4 regions of the Micromonospora sp. NPDC048905 genome follow, and region 2 is predicted to be linked to each of the others. Evidence: riboswitches for the same ligand, from Rfam matches in the RefSeq annotation. Region 2 holds a riboswitch; each other region holds the start of a gene.

Region 1 (4,692 bases), on a different contig from region 2:
CCACCGCCCTGGTGCTGCTGGGACTGGTGCTGCTGGTGGGGCCCCTGCGTACCGCCGGCAACCTGGAGATCCGCACGGCCAACCTGCCGGTCCGGGCCTGGACGCCACTGATCGCCGACCGGCTCGGCACCGCCCTGCTCGGGCTGCTCGCCGTCCTGGCGCTCGCCGCCGCGCTCACCCTGCCGGCCGGCGTGGCGTTGGCCGCCAGCCTGCTGGTCGCCGCGGGCACCGGAGTGGTCGCCCTGGACCTGGCCCGGCGGCGGTTCCGGCCGGGAGCCGGCGGCGGGCCGGCGGCCCGGGCACTGCGCCGGCACCAACCGGAGTTCCTGCTCTACTTCTCCGCGCCGCCCGGCTCGGAATACCAGGTCACCATGTGGCTGCCGTACCTGGAGCGAATCGGCCGGCCGTTCCTGGTCGTGCTGCGCGAGCCGGAGTTCCTGGCCCCGATCGCCGCGGCCACCGACGCGCCGGTGGTCTACTGCCCCACCCTGCGGGCCATGGACGAGGCGCTGGTGCCGAGCCTGCGGGCGGCGTTCTACGTCAACCACGGCGCGAAGAACAGCCACTGCATCCGCTTCACCCAGCTCACCCACGTCCAGTTGCACCACGGCGACAGCGACAAGGCGCCGAGCGCCAACCCGGTGTCCGGGATCTTCGACCGGATCTTCGTGGCCGGCCCGGCGGCGATCGACAGGTACGCCCGCGCCGGGGTGCGGATCCCGGCGGACAAGTTCGTGGTGGTGGGCCGCCCGCAGGTGGAGTCGATCGAGGTACGCCCCGAGCCGGCCCGGGGGTTGACGACGCCGACCGTGCTCTACACCCCGACCTGGACCGGGCACCACGCCGACGCCGACTACTGCTCGCTGCCGGTCGCCGAGGGGCTGCTGCGGCGGCTGCTGGAGCGCGGCGCGACGGTGATCCTGCGGTCCCACCCGTACACGGCGCAGAACCCGGCCTCGGCACGGCAGTTGGGCCGGCTGACCGAGATGCTCGTCGCCGATCGTGCCCGCAGCGGACGCCAGCACGTCGTCGGTGCGACGGCCCGCGAGCTGAGCCTGACCGAGTGCGTGAACCGGTCCGACGCGCTGATCTCCGACGTGTCCGGGGTGATCTCGGACTACCTCTACTCCAGCAAGCCGTACGCGGTCACCGACATGGGCGACGAGGGCGACCGGTTCACCGAGCGGTTCCCGCTGGCCGCGTCGGGTTACGTGCTGCGCCGCGATCTGTCCAACGTGGACGAGGTGTTGACCGCGCTGCTGGACACCGACCCGCTGGCCGCGGAGCGCTGGGCCACCCGCCGGCGTTACCTGGGTGACTTCCCCGCCACGTCGTACGCCGAGGCGTTCCTGACCGCCGCGCGCCGGGAGCTGACGGCGTCGGAGGACCCCGCGGCCGAACGCTCGCCGCAGCTCTCCCCCCTCGCCTGACCCGGGCTGACGGCCCAAACCCTCAGCGGTACGCGTCGAGCAGCGCCAGCACGGCCGCCGGGTTCTCCACGTGCGCGTTGTGCCCGAGACCGGGCAGCGTGGCGACCGGCACGCCGTACTCCTTGAGCTGCGCGTCGGTGACCATCGGGTCGTGCTCGCCGCGCGCCAGCAGCACCGGTACGTCGGTCGCCGTCAGCAGTCCGGTCAGGTCGGGCTCGCCGACGGCGAAGGCGTTCGGATCCATGGCGAGCCGCCACCGGCCGTCGACCTGACGGAGGCCGGCGTCCACCACCGGGTGGTCCGGCGGGAGCAGGCCGGCCAGCCCGGAGACGCGCAGGTAGCGGCGGGCCGCCTCGGTACGGCTGGCGAACCAGCTCACCGGGCGGGCGGCCAGTTCGGCGGCCCGTTCCAGTTCGGCGGGCGACCAGAGCGCCTTGATCCCCAAGCCGACCACCGCGTCCACCGGCATACCGGCGTCGCGCGCGGCCAACGCGAGGCCCACCACGCCACCCAGCGAGTGCCCGAGCACGACGAGCCGGTCGTCGGGGGCGAGGGCCGGCGCGATCCGCTCGGCGAAGCCGGCGAAGGAGTACGACGGCAGCGGCGACGCCCAGCCGTGGCCCGCGAGGTCCGGTGCCAGCCACCGGCCGGGCCAGTGTTGCTCCAGGTACGGCGCCCAGGGCAACCACACGTCACCGGTGGCCCCCAGGCCGTGCAACAGCAGCAGGACCGGCCGTCGACCGGCGTGACCACCCGATTCATCCACCACGGCCGCAGTCTCCCACGGTTCACGGCCAGGGACGAGAGTCGTCGACGGGGGCGTACCGCCGTGGAGGACGCGACGGGCGCCGGCCCCTCGTGAGGGACGGCGCCCGTGGCGGTCAGCGTGCCGGGTCAGGCGGAGTAGCCCCGGCTGGCGATCCAGTTGGCCAGGTCGATGGTGGTGACCCAGTACGACGGGTCGGCCGGGTTCGCCGAGTCGGCGATGCGTACCGTGCGGCCGTTGTCCTTGTAACCCACGACGGCGATGTAGTGGCCGCCGCCGTAGGAGTGCCAGGAGCCGTCGGTGTCGGTGGCGTCCCCGACGACGTTGGCGACCACGCCGCGGCCGTCGGTGATGGCCTTGACGACGTCGGCCTGGAGGCGGTCCATCTGCGCCGGGCTGGGCGCGCCGACGAACATCCGGGTCCGGTACGGGGAGCCCTTCACCTCGGCGTTGAGCACCCGGGTGGTGTCCTCGGCCGAGTTGGTGCCCATCTCGGTGGTGCCCAGTTCGGCGCCGAGTTCCTCCTGGGTCCGGTCGATCCCGGTGGCGCTGAGCGCGTTGCGGGTGGCCGCCGGGCCGCAGTTGTAGTACGTGTTCTGCGCCTCGTACTCGTAGTCGAGCACCTTTGTCGCGGGCGGCTTCGGCCGCTCCGGCTTCCGGGTCAGGTCCGGGTTGCTGCTGGCCTTGGCGGCGGGCGCCGCGGCGCTGGTGGCCGGGGCGGCGCTGCTCGGCGCGGCGCTCGCCGACGGAGACGCGTCCCGCACCTCGCCCCGGGAGGCGGCGACGTCGGTGCGCATCTCGGCGACAGTGGTCGCGGTGCGCTGGCCGGCCGGCGCGTCGTCGGCGGTGGCGAGCAGGGTGCCGGTGGTGGCGGCGAGCACGAGGGCCGCGGCGGAGGCGGCGACGATCTGGTACGGGCGCTCGGTCGCGAGGCGGCGGAGCTGACGCTGCATGGTGTGCTTCACGGGGTCCTCCACGGTCGGGGGGAGAGCGGCACACCGGGGCCGGACCGGTATCCGGGCAGGCGCCATCGCGCGGACGGTGGTCCGCGGGTGGTGAACCGCTCAGGGGAACGCCCGGCGTGGCCGGGCGGTGAGGCGATGACCCGGGGGGTCAGCTCACCGTCACTGGACGGATGAGCGGGGGCACCGCTGTGCCGTGGAGGCGAGGGAACAGCCGAGGGGTGGAGAGGTGCTGCACGAGGATGGAACTCCTTCCGACACCGCCTACCGGGTTAGCTGACGGATTCGGGCGGGAAGATCGCCCTACCGCGGGCCGTGGCTCGCGGATTCACCCCGGACGTACTGATGGGTCCCCGGTTCGTTCATGACGATTGAGCGGGTCGGCGCGGCGTCGCCTGTTGCGATCGGTTACCGCACCGGACGGGACGACACTACTGGCCCGTTCACACCATGCCAAGCCAGGTTCACCTGCGTAAACCCGAATCGGCGCGACAATTTCTGCGCGTTCTGCCGCTGATGTGACTCGATGGGACAAGCGGTTACGGTGACGCCTGTGGGCGACAACCGGACAGGTCGCCGAAACTGCGGTCAGAATCCCGGGAACAATCGCGCCGAACGTGCCGGACGCCCGATTCCACATTCCGTGACCGGGCTCACACAACAGATCGGGCTCAACCCGCGCGGGCCGGGCGCCAGCGTGCCACCACGGCGGGACGGGCCGCCCCGCGCACCAGCCGGCGGGCGGGTGCCCGACTCGGCCGCAGCCGGGCCGTTGCCGCGCACGCCTCCTCGGCAAGGGTGCGCGCCGACTCGGCGGCCAGTTCCGCAGCCCGCCAGGCGGCCCGCTCCGCGCTGGCGGCGGCCTGGTGGTCGGCCCGTCTCGCGTCCCGGATCGACCGGCTGAGCAGCGCTTCCTGCTCGACCGGGTGCCGCCGGGGATCCCAGCCGTGCCGGTGCCCGAACACGTCGCTGAGCTGCGCCATGCTCAGGTCGCCCCGCCAGTACGCCGCCGTGGCCGCGCGGTGCAGGTAGCGCTCCCGGGCGGCGTACTCGGCGGGGGTGCGGGGCGTGGCCGGGCTGGGCAGCGCCCCGGACCCCGCGAAGCGGCGCGCGGCGGTGTCCGCCTCGTCGTAGCGCGCCCAGGCGCGTTCGGCCTGCTCCTGACTGGCCAGCCAGGCATCGCGTCGCCGCTGGGCCGTCCGGGCCGCGCCGGCCGCCGCGACGGCCACCTCCTCGGCGTACCGGCGCCGGTCGACGATCGCGGCCGCCGCCACCTCACGCGCGGTCGGCACGGCCGGGGACGGGTCGGCGGTGGGCCGGTCCTCTTCGGGCCGGGCGACAAGCACGGCGAGCACGCCGAGCGCCAGCAGGAACAGGGCCGACCAGATGGCAGCGGCCTGCGGTACCTCGGTTACGAACTGGTAGAAGACGGTGGTCTCCATGGTCGGCACCTCGCTGAGGAAGCAGAGCGATGGGGAGCCCCGTCGGCCACCTGGCCACGGTGAGCGCGACCGGAAGCCACGTCCCCACGCTA
Region 2 (4,692 bases):
GGGCGTCCTCGCCGTGCGGGCCAAGTACGATGGCGAGAAGCAGAAGCTGGACACCCTGATCGCCACGCAGACCAAGCAGCAGAACGAGCTGGCGGCCAAGAAGAAGCAGATCGACGCCGAGATCAAGCAGCTTGAGGCGTCGATGCCGAAGACCACGGTCAAGACCGCCGGCTGCCCGACCATCAACGGTGTGCTTGCCGTGGCCGCCCAGAAGGCGATCAAAACCGCCTGCCAGCAGGTCGGCGACCCGTACGTCTGGGGTGCCACCGGCCCGAACTCGTTCGACTGCTCGGGGCTGACCCAGTACGCCTACAGGTCGGCCGGGATCTCCCTCACCCACCACACCGGAGACCAGTGGAACGAGGGCAAGGCCGTGCCGCGATCCGAGGCTCGTCCTGGTGACCTGGTCTTCTTCTACTCGGGCCTGAGTCATGTCGGGCTGTATCTGGGTAACAACCAGATGGTGCACGCACCACGAGCCGGTAAACCGGTGCAGGTGTCCAGCATCAACACGATGCCCGTCGCCGGGTTCCGCAGACCTGGCTGATCCACCCCGTGCGACACGACGGCCCCCGGTCACCGACCGGGGGCCGTCGTCGTTGTCAGCGGGGTGCGCCCACCGGGGACGGCAGGAGCTGCACGTCGGCCAGGTCGACGTACATGATGCGGTGGCCGAACTGGATCTGCGCGTACCTGTTCTTGCCGCGGATCACCGTCCAGTCACCGGGCGAGGAGCCATCGACAGTGCTGGCCCGGTAGTACTCGCCCGGCAGCACCGCGCCGACGGCGTACCGTTGCCCGGCGGCAAGGGTGTACTGCAGTGGCGAGATCGTCTGGTAGGGCACGCCGGCCGGGTAGGCCGCCTGTTCCGGGTAGGCCCGTCCGTACACCGGGATGGTGGTGCGGCCGGGCTTCGGAGTGGCCACCACGCCGACCGTCCAGCTGGCGGTGGGCGCGGACGCCGGGTTGTGGAACCAGGCGCGTTGCCCGAGATACCAGATCGCCGTCCAGTCGCCCTGCCGGCCGGCCAGCGCGTACGTCTGACCGGCGGAGGCGCGGGCGCCGTGATCCGACACCTCCATGGTGTTCGGGGTGCCGTCGGGGCGGAGCGCGATGTCGTTCACCAGTGGCGCGTCCGCGGCCGGCGCGGAGCGCAGCACCACCGCCGAGGAGCCGCGTGGCGCGCACGGCACGCCGGCGGTGACGCAGCCGACGAACGCCGGCTGGTTGGTGGCGAAGTCCGGGTCGATCCGGACCAGACCGGTGGCGGGGGTGCCGGTGTCCAACCGGGGCGCGTGCAGCAGCTCGAAGTAGTGGTTCCAGTCCCAGTACGGGCCGGTGTCCCAGTGCATTCCACGGACGTTCGCGGCGATGGTGCCGGGCACGTTGTCGTGGCCGATGATGTGCTGGCGGTCCAGCGGGACGCCCAGCCGCAGCGCGAGGTGTCGGACCAACTTCGCCGAGGTCCGGTACATCGCCTCGGTGTACCAGGTGCCCTGCGCCGCGAAGCCCTCGTGCTCCAGCCCGACCGCCTTGGCGTTGACGTACCAGTTGCCGGCGTGCCAGGCGACATCCTTGGTCTTGACGTGCTGGGCGATGTGCCCGTCCACCGAGCGCAGCGTGTAGTGCCAGCTCACGTAGGTGGGGTCTTGGACGAGTCGCAGGGTGGTGGCCCAGCTTCCCTCGGTGTCGTGGATGACGATGTACTCGATCTTCTGCCGGGCGGGCCGGTCGGACAGGTCGTGGTTGCCGTAGTCCCCGTCGCCGAACGCCGCGTAGGGCGCCGGGATCCACTCGCAGGAGATGGTCCGGGGGCATTCCAGCCCGTCCGGGCGGGCGAGCCGACGCAGACCCAGCCGGTCCAGCCACGATCGCTGCGGCCGGATCGCCCGGGCCGGCAGCGTGATCCGCTGGCCGTCGTCGGTCACCCGCGACTCGCCGCTGCCGATGGTGGTGAAGACCTCGTCGGCGAAGGCCGCCGCGGCGTCGGCGCTGTCCGCGCCGGCGTAGCGGGCCACCGCGCCGTACCAGCTGGCCGGGTCGGTGCCGGCACCGACCGGCGCGCCCAACTCCCGCTGGTACGAGGCCAGCAGCGCGGCCCCGCCCCGGATGTTGACGTCGGCGTCGGTGCGCAGCGCGTCGGGGGTCGCGCCGGTCAGCGCGGCGGCGGCATCCACGGTCTGCAACGCGGCGGCGGGTGGCGCCGGGTCCTCGGCCGGCCGGGGCGCGGGTGCCAGCGCGGTGCGGGAGTCGTCGCCACGCGGGTCCTCGGTGCCGGTGTCGTGGTGGCCGCCCACGGGCAGGGCGGTCACGTGTCGGGCGTCGGTCAGGTGCATGGGGCCGTAGCCGCCACTGGTGCTGGGTGTGCCGGCGTTGCTGTCCCAGCGGGACTCCAGGTAGGAGACGCCGAGCAGCACGTCGGTCGGTACGCCGTACTCGGCCGCCGCGGCGGCGTACCGCTGCTGGCGGTCGGCCGTGGGTGCGGCGGCGGTTGCGGGTGGTGGGACCGCGGTCGCGGCGGCGACCACGGCGGCGGCGAGCAGCGCACGCCGGCCGAGGAGCAGGGTTGGATGGTGCATCGAACCCCCTAGATTTCACGGATGAAGGTGAGGTCACCCTCGCGCCGTCCGGGAGTCCGCGTCAATACCTTTCTATGTGTCGACTCGTTGGGAAAGAATTCTTCACCTACGGCCGGTGATCCTCTCCGATCGGTACGGAGTGTCACGGCCGCACGGGTTGCGGAGTGGTAACAAGCGTCTCTACTCTGGTCATTCGTCGGCCCGATAGCAGCTCCGTCCAGCCCGGGCGGTAACGGTCCGACACCGCCGAGTCGTTTCCGAACGAACCGGGGACCCATGTCCCCCGGGGTGAATCCGCAGTCACTGCGGTAGGGCGCCCACTTCCCGCCCGAACCCGTCAGCTAACCCGGTAGGCGGTCAGGAAGAAGGAGTACGGAACCCCGGTGGCACTCCATGCCCCGCGGCCGTCGTCCGAGCGGTCGGCAGCAGCCGGCCCGCCGTCGATCGCGCCGCGCCCACGCTGGTCCCGCTTCACCACCGCGCTCGCCGCCCTGGCCGGCGTCGCCGTCGTCCTGACCGGCAGCGCCACGGCGGCCCACGCCGACCCGTCCGTCGCCGAGATCGAACGCCAGATCGACGCCGACTGGAACAAACTCGAACCGGTCATCGAACAGCACAACGCCACCCGCATCGACCTCGCCAACAAGCGCAGGCAGGCCCAGGCGCTGGCCGCCCGGATCGCCCCGCTGGAGCGCCAGGTCGACGCCGCCATGGACAAGGTCAGTGCCCTGGCCGTACGCGCCTACAAGGGTGAGAACGTGCTGACCGTCAACGCGGTGCTGGGCAGCCAGTCACCCAGCGAGGTGGTCGGCCAGCTCGAAATGCTCGACCGCTTCGCGCACAACCAGCAGCAGGACGTCCGCGAGGTGGCCGACCTGCGCGACGAGCTGGCCAGGCAGAAGGCGCCACTCGACGAGATGGTGACCCAGCTGACCCGTACCGAGGCTCAGTTGGCGGCGAAGAAGAAGCAGATCAACGAGGAGATCGACAAGCTGCAGAAGCTGCGCCTCAAGGTGTACGGCAGCGGTGGCGGCGGTCCGTTGCGCCCAGCTCCCTGCCCCGGCAGCTATCCCGGCGGCGCCGCGGGCACGGCGGTCAAGTTCGCCTGCGCGCAGATCGGCAAGCCCTACGTCTGGGGTGCCGAGGGTCCGAACTCGTACGACTGCTCCGGGCTGATGCTGGCCGCCTGGGCGAAGGCCGGGGTGTCCCTGCCGCACAACGCCGCCGCGCAGAGCCGCGTCACCAAGAACGTCAGCAAGGCCGACCTGCGCCCCGGCGACCTGGTCTTCTACTACAGCGACATCCACCACGTCGGCATGTACGTCGGTGGCGGCTGGGTGGTGCACGCATCGCAGGCCGGTCAACCGGTCAAGATGAAGAAGGTCGACGACGGGCCGATCCACAGCTACGGCCGTCCAGGCTGATCAGGGGTACTGACCGAAGGGCCCGCCGCGACTCGTCGCGGCGGGCCCTTGTCGTTCACGGGGTCAGCGGGTGGGCCAGGTGCGCCAGTGCTGCCAGGCGCGGCTGGGCGTCGGCCCCCGCTGCCCCTGGTAGCGCGAGCCGTAGACCGCCGAGCCGTACGGGTGCTCGGCCGGCGAGGAGAGCCGGAAGATGCAGAGCTGCCCGATCTTCATGCCCGGCCAGAGAGTGATGGGCAGGTTCGCCACGTTCGAGAGTTCGAGCGTGACGTGACCGGAGAAGCCGGGGTCGATGAAGCCGGCGGTGGAGTGCGTCAGCAGCCCGAGCCGCCCCAGTGAACTCTTGCCCTCCAGCCGGCCGGCGAGCTGGTCGCCCAGCGAGATGACCTCAAGCGTCGAGGCGAGCACGAACTCCCCGGGGTGCAGCACGAACGGCTCCCCGTCGGGCACCTCGACCGCCGACGTCAGGTCGTCCTGCTGCATCGCCGGGTCAATGTGGGTGTAGAGGTGGTTGTTGAAGACCCGGAAAAGCCGGTCCAGCCGTACGTCGATGCTGGAAGGTTGGACCAGGGTGGGCTCGAACGGCTCCAGGCCCAGCGTGCCGGCCTTGATCTCGGAGACCAGGTCGCGGTCGGAGAGCAGCATCGGACCACCTTAGCCGCGGGCCTCAAAACCCCCGAATTCGGTGCCGG
Region 3 (4,692 bases), on a different contig from region 2:
TTGACGCATCTTACGGTGCGTGTGACGGTGGAGCCCGAGCCAGCGCCGCCGCCGGCCCGCTGATAAGCCCTCTGACCAGGTCAGACGCATGAAGACGAGGTGCGGGGATGAGTCGTCCTGGAACTCCCGGCGGCCAGCCGGGTTCGCAGCGGATCGCCGACCAGGCGTCCGCACCCACCGAGCCGGCCCGGGCGTACGCCGAGCTGACCGCCGGCAACCAGCGCTTCGTCAGCGGGGTCCCGCGCCACCCCAACCAGGACGCCGGGCGCCGGTCCGCCGTGGCCGACGGGCAGCATCCGTTCGCGGTGATCGTCGGCTGCTCCGACTCCCGGCTGGCCGCCGAGATCATCTTCGACCGGGGGCTGGGTGACCTGTTCGTGGTCCGCACGGCCGGGCACACGGCCGGTCCGGAGGTGCTCGGCAGCGTGGAGTACGCGGTGACCGTCCTCGGCACCCCGCTGGTGGTGGTGCTCGGCCACGACTCGTGCGGGGCGGTGCAGGCGGCGCGGGAGACCGTCGCGACCGGCACCCAGCCCCCCGGGCACCTGGGCGCGGTCGTCGATGCCGTGCTGCCCAGCCTGCGCCGGGCCGAGACCGAGGGCGTGGACGACATCGACGGGATCGTCGACATCCACATCGCGCAGACCGTCGAGGCGCTGCTCGGGCAGTCGCCCGTGCTGGCCGCCGAGGTGGCGCAGGGACGGTGCGCGGTGGTGGGTGTGTCGTACCGGCTCGCCGCCGGGGTGGTGCGCCCGGTGGCCGCCGTGCCGGCCGGCTTCGCGGCGCTCGGCGTGCCGACCGCGTCAGCCGAACCGGTCGCGGCCGCCTGACGCGTCGAGGGCCGCCCCGCGCGACGCGGAACGGCCCTCGACGAAGGATGCTGCGGGTCAGAGCATCGACATGTGCACGTGGTCGGTGTGGTTCGACGGCCCGCTGTACGACTTCCAGCCGGTCGCCGGGAACCAGATCTGCCGGTTCCAGATCACGTAGTAGATGCCGAGCCGGTCCGCGTTGCGGATGAGGAACGCGGCGACGTTGTTGCCGTACGTCCGGGTGTCCTCGTTGTGCCAGGGTGAGAAGCCGCTCTTCTGGAGCGACCAGTCGCAGGCGCGGCCCTTCGGGTGCTCGTACGGTCCACCATTGCGGTGACAGCCGACGAACCGGGTGAAGCCGGCCCGCCTGACCTCCTTGTACGCGTGCAGTGTGCGCGGCGTGACGCAGCCGGACGTGGTGGGGTCCTTCTCGCTACAGGACTGCGCCTTCCAGTCGCCGTCGGCGGTGCGACCCGGGCCGATCTTGGCGACCGGCGAGGTGGCGTCCACCAGGCCGCCGGTGAAGCCCTTGCCGCCGACCAGGGCGAGCGCCTTGTCGGCCTCGCTCTTGCGCTTGGCCATCACGGCGGTCTGCTTCTGCTGCTCGCGGACCTCGGTGTCGAGGAGCAGTTTGGCCTGCTCGGCACGGGCCTTCACCGCGTTGACCTCGGCGAGCTTGTTCTCGTTCACCATGTTGATCTCGTCGAGCATCGCGGCGCGCTGCACGAACGTGTCCGGGGCGTTGCTCTCGAGCAGCATCGCCAGCGCACCGATCCGACCGGTCCGGTACGACTGGGAGGCGATCTGCCCGACCTGTGGCGCCAGCGCGTCCAGGTCGGCCTTGGCCCGGTCCACCTCCAGCGCCAACTCCAACTGCCGTTTCTTGGACTTGTCCAACTTGGACTTGGCGGCGGAGTAGTCGCGGTTCACCTGCTCGATGACGTCGTTGAGCAGCTTGGGCTCGTCGTCCTCCTCGTGCCCGGACGGTGTGGGGGTCGTCGGGGCGGCGTGGGCCGGGAGGGGGCCGGCGAGCACGGTCAGTGCGGCGATCACGGCCACCACGGGTGTCAGCCAGCGGCGTAGGGGTGCCGTCACAATGTTCCCTTCCGTCGACCGCCGACCGGGTTAGCTGACGGGTTCGGGGCGGAAGTGGCCCCTACCGCTGACGCGGATTCACCCCACACACCTGGGTCCCCGGCTCGCCGGTTGGCGATTGGGCGGTGGCACCGCAGGCGCCGCTTCGCGCCTTCATCGGTAACCGGCAGCGAGGTTACCCGAGAGTCGACTGGGTGAGCTACGCCTGGATGCCGACCAAAAGTGTCATTTCGCCATAGCGTTGGGTGACCAGTGACGCGGTTCTCAGGGGGGAGGCCCGATCTGGTCACGCTGAGGAGTGTCACCATGCCGTATCCGTGCTCCTGTTCGACTCCGGCCACCCGTCGGTGGCGGTGGATGGGGGCGGGGTCCGCGTCTGGTCCGGCTCGTCGGGTCGAGAGGTGCGCGGTGAGCTGAGGGCGGCCAGCGCCTCCGCCCGGTCGGCCTGGGGGCGCGGCCGAGCGACCTCGGCGGGCGGCGTGGTCTCGGTGCGCCCGGCGGCGGTCACGATCGCGGCCAGCCCGGTGGTCAGTGGCACGGCGGCGATCAGCCCGAGGGTGGCGACCGCGCTGCGGACGATCTCCTGCGCGAGGAACTCGCTGGTGAGCAACTGCCCGATCGGCCGCGCGTCGGCGGTGAGCAGGAGCAGCAGGGGCAGCGACGCGCCCGCGTACGCCAGCACGATGGTGTTGACAGTGGAGGCGATGTGCGCCCGGCCGACGCGGGTCGCCGCGCGGTACAGCTGCAAGCGGGTCAGCCCGGGATTGGCGTTCGACAGCTCGGTGACGGTGGCCGCCTGGGTGACCGTCACGTCGTCGAGCACCCCGAGCGAACCGATGATGATCCCGGCGAGCAGCAGGCCGTGCAGGTCCACGTCACCCTGGAACATCGACAGTGTCGTGGCGTCCTCACTGCCGAAGCCGGTGAGGTGGGTCGCCGCGGTGGCGACGGTGGCGAGCGCGCCGGTCAGCACCAGGCTGCCCAGGGTGCCGAGCACCGCGACCGAGGTCTGCGCGGTGACGCCGTGGGTCAGATAGAGCACCACGAACATGATCAGGGCGGCACCGACCACCGCCACCAGGAGCGGTGACCGGCCGGCGCCGATGCCCGGCAGCACGAAGGTGAGCAGGATGGCGAAGCTGGCCGCCAACCCGGCGAGCGCGGCCAACCCCCGCCACCGGCCGAACGCGACGATCGCGGCGGCGAAGACCACCGCCAGCCACACCAGCGGGGTGCCGCGCTGATGCTCGGCGATGTTCCAGTTGCTGACCGTGGGATCGGTCGGATCGGTCAACTCGACCAGGATGATCTCGTCGCCGACGTCGACACGTGGCGCGCCCGGCCCGTCGGGCACCGGTGTCTGCACCTGCTGGCCGGCGGCGGGTCCCTCGTCCACGCGGACGTCGACAGTGCCGCACGGCCCGGTGCCGACTCTGGGTGTGCCCTCGGGGCTCTCCGGCAGCGGCGGGCACGGCTCGGTCACCACCCGCGTCACCGTGCCGGCGTAGCGCGGCACGTCCGCTCCGCCGTCGGTCTGCGGTTCTCCTCCGCGCGGCCAGAGCAGCGCCGCGGCGACCACGGTGGCGACGAAGAGGGGCACCACGGTCATGACGAGGATCCGTCGCACCCGGGGCGGGGCGGACGGAGCGGGACGGGCATGGTCGGAACCCAAGTCGAGACTCCCAACGATCCGGTGCGGGATACGTGTCAGCGCGCCGCGCGGTTCAGTGTCCTCGCCGAAAGGCGGCGCGAGGCGCGGCGGATCGCGGACCGACGACCACGCGATCACGGACGGTCAGTGCCCGGCCCCGGTTGCCCGGACCTCGCGCCCGCGGGTGCCGGCACCCGCGGGCGTGTCGTCAACCGCGCTTCATCAGCCGGCCGACCGCCGCCATCATCTCGGTGGCCATCTCGTCGGCCCGACCCTCGGCGGCCCCCTCGTGCATGCAGTGCCGGGCGTGCCCGTCGAGCAGCCCCAGCGCCACCTTGTCCAGGGCGGCCTGGATCGCGGAGATCTGGGTGAGCACGTCGATGCAGTAACGGTCGTCGTCGACCATCTTCTCGATGCCGCGGACCTGACCCTCGACTCGGCGGAGGCGCGCGAGCAGCTGGTCCTTGCTGGCGGTGTACCCGCGGATCGGAGTGGGTGCGCTCATGCCGACCAGGATAGCCTACCCCTGGGGGGTATGGTACGGTGCAGTCCGGTGGTGATACCCCCACCGGGTACCGGTACGGCGAAGGAGACGATCCGATGGTCAACACGACGTTCCAGGTGCAGGGAATGACCTGTGGGCACTGCGTCAGCGCGGTGAGCGCCGAGGTCGGCGCCATCGCGGGAGTCCGCGACGTCCAGGTCGACCTCGCGACCGGGCAGGTCACCGTGAGCAGCGAGCAGCCGCTGGACGTTCAGGTCGTCCGGGCCGCTGTCGACGAGGCCGGCTACGACCTCGTCGACGCGTGAGCGGAGGGGCCGACATGCGTACCGGGACGAGACTTGTCGGATTCGCTGTCGGCCTCGCGGCGATCTTCGGAGCGGCGTACGGCATCGGCCGGGTGGCCGACCGCGCCCCGGTCGCCGAGAGCCGGCACGACGGGGGCACCGAGAGCCGGCACGACAGTGACGCCGTCCCGGCGACCGGAGAGGGTGGCGACCCGGCCGACCGGATTCCCGGTGGGCTGCTCGTCTCCGACCGCGGCTACACCCTCGACCCGGTCGACGCCCCGGCCGACGAGTTCGCCTTCCGGATCACCGGTCCGGACGGCCAACCGGTGACCCGGTACGACG
Region 4 (4,692 bases), on a different contig from region 2:
TCGCTGGGCACTCTGTTTCCGGGGATGACCGCCACCCGCACCGACCCGCCCGAGGTGGCGGCGGTGAAGGGCTCGCTGCGGATGCGTCGGGTGCTGGAACGCGCGGTCCGGGACGCGGTTCCGGACGGCCCGGGTGAGCTGCGGCTGCTCTACCGGGGCACGCTGCTGCGGCTGGACCGGGCCGCACTGGACCGGATCCGGGACCGCGCGCTGCACCGCGGCGCCCGTCGCAACGAGGTGCGCCGGGCCGGCTTCGACGGGGTGTTCGCCGCGCTCTGGGCGCAGGCCCGCGAGGTGGGCGTTCGCCTGCCGGACCAGCGGACCTTCGAGGCGGAGATCGCCGACCGGGCCGAGTTCCGCGAGTTCCTCAAGGCGTGGTGGCCCCGGCTGCACCCCCGGCACGTGCTCGGCTGGCTGGCCCGGCCGGAGCGGCTGCGCCGGTACGCGGGCGGGATCCTCTCCTCCGCGGAGATCCGGCTGCTCGGCGCCGCGTACCGGAGCCTGGAATCCGACGGGTTGACCATCGCCGACATCGCGCTGCTCGACGAGTTGGACGCCCTGCTCGGCAAGCCGGCGCAGCCGGCCAAGGCCCGCCGCGACCCGTTCCAGCTCGCTGGCGGCGTACGCGAGCTGACCACCGCGAGCGAGCGGCAGCGGGCGGCCCGGGCGGCGGCCCGGGAGCGTCCGGAGGACTACCGGGACTACGCGCACGTGGTGGTGGACGAGGCACAGGACGTCTCGCCGATGCAGTGGCGGATGGTCGGACGGCGCGGCAGCCTGGCCTCCTGGACGGTGGTGGGCGACCCCGCGCAGACCGCGTGGACCGGCGATCCGGAGGAGCTGACCCGGGCCCGGGACCAGGCGCTGGGCCGGCGTAGGCGGCACGATTTCACGCTCACCACCAACTACCGCAACTCCGCGGAGATCTTCGCGGTGGCGGCGGCGGAGATCCGCCGGCTCTACCCCGACCTGCCGCTGCCGACCGCGGTGCGCTCCACCGGGGTCGATCCGGTCGAGCTGGTGGTGCCCGCGAGCGGGTTGGAGACCGCCGTCGTGAAGGCGGCCGCCGGGCTGCTGGCCGAGGTGGAGGGCACGGTCGGGGTGATCACGCCGGTCCCCCGCCGCGACGAGGTCGCCGGTTGGCTCGCCGCGCTCGACGCGCCGCGCCTCCAGGTGGTGACCAGCCTGGAGGCCAAGGGCATGGAGTACGACGGGGTCGTGCTCGTCGCCCCGAGCGAGATCCGGGCGGATCCGGGTGCGGGGGTACGCACCCTGTACGTGGCGCTCTCCCGGGCCACGCAACGGCTCACCACCATCGATCCAACCGGCTGATCCGGCGCGTCTCGCCCGGCGGACCAGCGGTCCACGCCACACTTGCATACATAGCGATGTGAGCATACATTTGACCGGGCCCCAACCGGCGGCGGAAGGTGGATCTCGTGGGCGCAGGTCATGACCACCACCATGGGTCGGTCGCCAATGCCGCACACCAGCACAGGGGTCGACTCTGGGCGGCATTCGGGCTGCTCGCCGCCCTGATGGTGGTCGAGGCGGTGACCGCCCTGCACACCGGTTCACTCGCCCTGCTCTCCGACGCCGGACACATGTTCACCGACGTGCTCGGCATCGGGATGGCGCTCGCCGCGATCACCGCGACCCGCCGGGCCACCATCGACCCCCAGCGCACCTTCGGGCTCTACCGACTCGAGGTCCTCGCCGCGCTGGCCAACGCCGTTCTGCTCTCCGGCGTCGCGATCTACGTGTTGATCACCGCGATCCGCCGCTTCGGCGACCCGCACGAGGTCGTCGCCGGCCCGATGCTCGTGGTGGCCGTGCTCGGCCTGCTCGCCAACATCGCCGCCTTCGCCCTGCTCCGCGCCGGAGCCCGGGAGAGCATCAACATCCAGGGCGCCTACCTGGAGGTGCTCGGCGACCTGCTGGGCTCACTCGGCGTGATCGGCGCGGCGCTCCTCATCTCCGTCACCGACTGGTGGTGGGCCGACCCACTGGTCGCCGTCGCCATCGGCGTGTTCATCCTGCCGCGCACCTGGCGGCTGGCACGGGCCGCCGTCCGCATCCTGGTGCAGGCCGCCCCGGAGCACCTCCAGGTGACCGCCGTGCACGACCGGCTGGCCGCGGTCCCCGGGGTGGTCGAGGTGCACGACCTGCACGTCTGGACGCTCACCTCCGGCATGGACGTGGCCTCCGCGCACCTGACCATGGCACCCGGCGCCGAGGTCGGCGCGGTGCTCACCGCAGCGCGTACCGCCCTGCACGACGACTTCCGGATCGAACACGCGACGTTGCAGATCGAGCCCGGCGCCGCCTCCGGAGCCTGCGGCTCGATCGAGTGGTGACACTTTTCTCGTGACGACGTACGCACCGTCCGTCACATCGGCTGCAGCCGCCCCACCCGCACCGGTAGGCTCGGTCCCGGCCTCCACCAGGCGGCGCCCTCCAGGCGCCGGTGGCGGCCGCCGCCTAATCGCCCAACCGGGCGAACCGGGGAACCACGTTCCTGGGGTGCATCCGCGTCAGCGGTAGGGATCTTCCGTCCCGAACCCGTCAGCTAACCCGGTCGGCGGCTGACGGAAGGACATGCGCAGTGGCACCAGCACGACCACCCGCCGCCCGACTGGCGGCCCTGATCGTCGCGATGTTCGCCCTCGGCGTCGCGATCCCGGCCGGCACCGCCTCGGCCGCTCCCCCGACCGGCCTGCGGGCCGCAGCCGCACCCGACTCCGACGAGGAGGGCGGCACCCCCTCGCTCCGCGCCCAACTCGAGGCAGCCAGCAAGGGCTACCTGGACGCGAAGCGCGCTCTGGACACCTCCGTGCAGCGGCAGCAGCAACTCGCCACCCAACTGAAGACCATCGAGGTCGAGCTGGCCCAGCGCGACGGCAAGGTCGGTCAGATCGCCGGCGTGGCGTACCGCACCGGCCGGCTCGGCGCGGTGTCGGCGCTACTCAACAGCAACAGCCCGGAGGGCTTCATGGACCGGGCCGCCGCCCTGGAGGCGGTGGCCGCCAACGAGGACCGAGTGCTGCGCGATCTGCTCGCCACCAAGGACCAGGCCAACCGCACCCGGACCGCCCTGAACGGCGAGATCACCGAACAGCGCAAGCAGGTCGCGGTGATGGCCAAGCGCAAGGACCAGGCCGAACGGGCCCTGACCGTGGCCAACACCCCCAAGCCGCAGCCCACCGCCGACAGCGGCTCCAACCGGGGCACCTCCACCGCCAACGCGAAGGCGGCACCCCGCAACTCCGACGGCTCCTGGCCATCCGAGTCGTGCAGCGTCAACGACCCCACCCCCGCCAACGGCTGCATCACCCCGCGCACCCTGCACGCGCTCAACCAGGCCAAGGCCGCCGGCTTCACCCGGTACGTCTCCTGTCACCGCCCCAGCGGCTCCGGTGAACATCCCAAGGGCCGGGCCTGCGACTTCGCCGCCCAGGCGAGCGGCTTCGGCGGCAACGCCACCGGCGGCGACAAGACGTACGGCAACAACCTGGCCGCGTACTTCATCCGCAACGCCGACCGGCTCGCCGTGCTGTACGTGATCTGGTACCGGCAGATCTGGCTGCCCAGCAGCGGGTGGAAGTCGTACAGCGGCGCGAGCGGGACCCCGTCCACCGACCACACCAACCACGTACACCTGTCGGTCTACTGACCCACCCGACGGCTCCCCCGGACCGGTCCGGGGGTGATCCACTCGCGGTCGCCGACTCCGGGGTGTCCGGACGACGGGATACCCCGGAGTCGGCGATTGTCGTGTTGATCAGGATGGTGTCGCCGGGCCGGGGTACGTCGCCGGGCGTACCCCGGATGTCGTCGGCGGTCGGACGACCCGGCGCGGGTCGGCGGGCAGCATCGCGGTATGCGTCGGATCCCACCCACCGCCCGCAAGGGGCTCCTCACCCTGCACCTGGTCACCTCGCTCGGCTGGCTCGGCGCCGACCTGGTGCTCCTCACCCTCGGCATCGCCGTGCAGCGGGGCGCCGACCCGGCGGTGGTCTACCCGGTCACGGCGCTGGTCGGCACGGTGCTGTTCGCGCCGCTGAGCGTCCTGGTCTGGCTGATCGGGGTCGCCAGCGCGCTACTCACCCCGTGGGGGCTGTGGCGCCATCGCTGGGTGCTGGCCAAGCTCGTGCTCACCACGGTGATGGTCGGGCTGGTGTTGTTCCTGCTCACGCCGAATCTGCGGCACGCCGGTGCGGTGGGCGCCACCCTCCCCGCCCGGGACCGCGTGGACCTGGTCATCGCGCCGGCGGTGTCGACGACCTTGATGATCATCGCGACGGTGCTGTCCACGTACAAGCCGTGGGGCCGACGTCCCGCCGCCCGACCCGCCCTGGCAGGCCACGGCCGCAACCCGTGACCGCGCCACCACGACCAGGCTGCCGAGATCGCGCCGCCGAGATCGCGCTAAAACCAGGATGTAGTGGCCTCCCGACGCCCGCAGGCCACTACATCCTGGATCGAGCACGATCATGAGGCGGGACGGCGGCGTGGAGGGGCCAGGCCGGGGGCGGCGGGGCGGGGGCGGTCAGGCTGGGGGTGGTGGGTCACCGGCTCGGTCGAGGGCCGGGCCGAGGCGGGCGGCGAGGGCGAGGTGAGCGGCCCGCGCCTGGCGGAACGCGTACCGGAACAGCGGCGTCGGCGCGGTCAGGGTGATCTCGACGTCGATCC

The links. Region 2 has a riboswitch for cyclic di-AMP ahead of AB0C01_RS17955 (NlpC/P60 family protein). Riboswitches for the same ligand answer to the same signal wherever they lie in the genome.
Region 1: linked by a shared signal. The riboswitch ahead of AB0C01_RS01890 (C39 family peptidase) and the one ahead of AB0C01_RS17955 (NlpC/P60 family protein) in region 2 are both predicted to bind cyclic di-AMP.
Region 3: linked by a shared signal. The riboswitch ahead of AB0C01_RS22220 (hypothetical protein) and the one ahead of AB0C01_RS17955 (NlpC/P60 family protein) in region 2 are both predicted to bind cyclic di-AMP.
Region 4: linked by a shared signal. The riboswitch ahead of AB0C01_RS14830 (hypothetical protein) and the one ahead of AB0C01_RS17955 (NlpC/P60 family protein) in region 2 are both predicted to bind cyclic di-AMP.

The regions. Positions count from the first base shown of each region.
Region 1 is NZ_JBEZFV010000001.1:414,257-418,948, forward strand. Features, by position in the region: gene AB0C01_RS01880 (CDP-glycerol glycerophosphotransferase family protein) at 1-1,430, shown strand, start outside; gene AB0C01_RS01885 (alpha/beta fold hydrolase) at 1,453-2,199, opposite strand; gene AB0C01_RS01890 (C39 family peptidase) at 2,325-3,173, opposite strand; cyclic di-AMP (ydaO/yuaA leader) riboswitch at 3,405-3,546, opposite strand; gene AB0C01_RS01895 (hypothetical protein) at 3,830-4,600, opposite strand.
Region 2 is NZ_JBEZFV010000006.1:222,819-227,510, forward strand. Features, by position in the region: gene AB0C01_RS17945 (NlpC/P60 family protein) at 1-547, shown strand, start outside; gene AB0C01_RS17950 (N-acetylmuramoyl-L-alanine amidase) at 603-2,579, opposite strand; cyclic di-AMP (ydaO/yuaA leader) riboswitch at 2,814-2,949, shown strand; gene AB0C01_RS17955 (NlpC/P60 family protein) at 2,963-4,003, shown strand; gene dcd (dCTP deaminase) at 4,067-4,645, opposite strand.
Region 3 is NZ_JBEZFV010000008.1:194,477-199,168, forward strand. Features, by position in the region: gene AB0C01_RS22215 (carbonic anhydrase) at 108-830, shown strand; gene AB0C01_RS22220 (hypothetical protein) at 888-1,907, opposite strand; cyclic di-AMP (ydaO/yuaA leader) riboswitch at 1,912-2,042, opposite strand; gene AB0C01_RS22225 (YibE/F family protein) at 2,209-3,579, opposite strand; gene AB0C01_RS22230 (metal-sensitive transcriptional regulator) at 3,767-4,063, opposite strand; gene AB0C01_RS22235 (copper ion binding protein) at 4,159-4,368, shown strand; gene AB0C01_RS22240 (hypothetical protein) at 4,383-4,692, shown strand, end outside.
Region 4 is NZ_JBEZFV010000005.1:72,374-77,065, reverse strand. Features, by position in the region: gene AB0C01_RS14840 (AAA family ATPase) at 1-1,332, shown strand, start outside; gene AB0C01_RS14835 (cation diffusion facilitator family transporter) at 1,440-2,357, shown strand; cyclic di-AMP (ydaO/yuaA leader) riboswitch at 2,469-2,600, shown strand; gene AB0C01_RS14830 (hypothetical protein) at 2,657-3,673, shown strand; gene AB0C01_RS14825 (hypothetical protein) at 3,881-4,381, shown strand; gene AB0C01_RS14820 (SRPBCC family protein) at 4,550-4,692, opposite strand, start outside.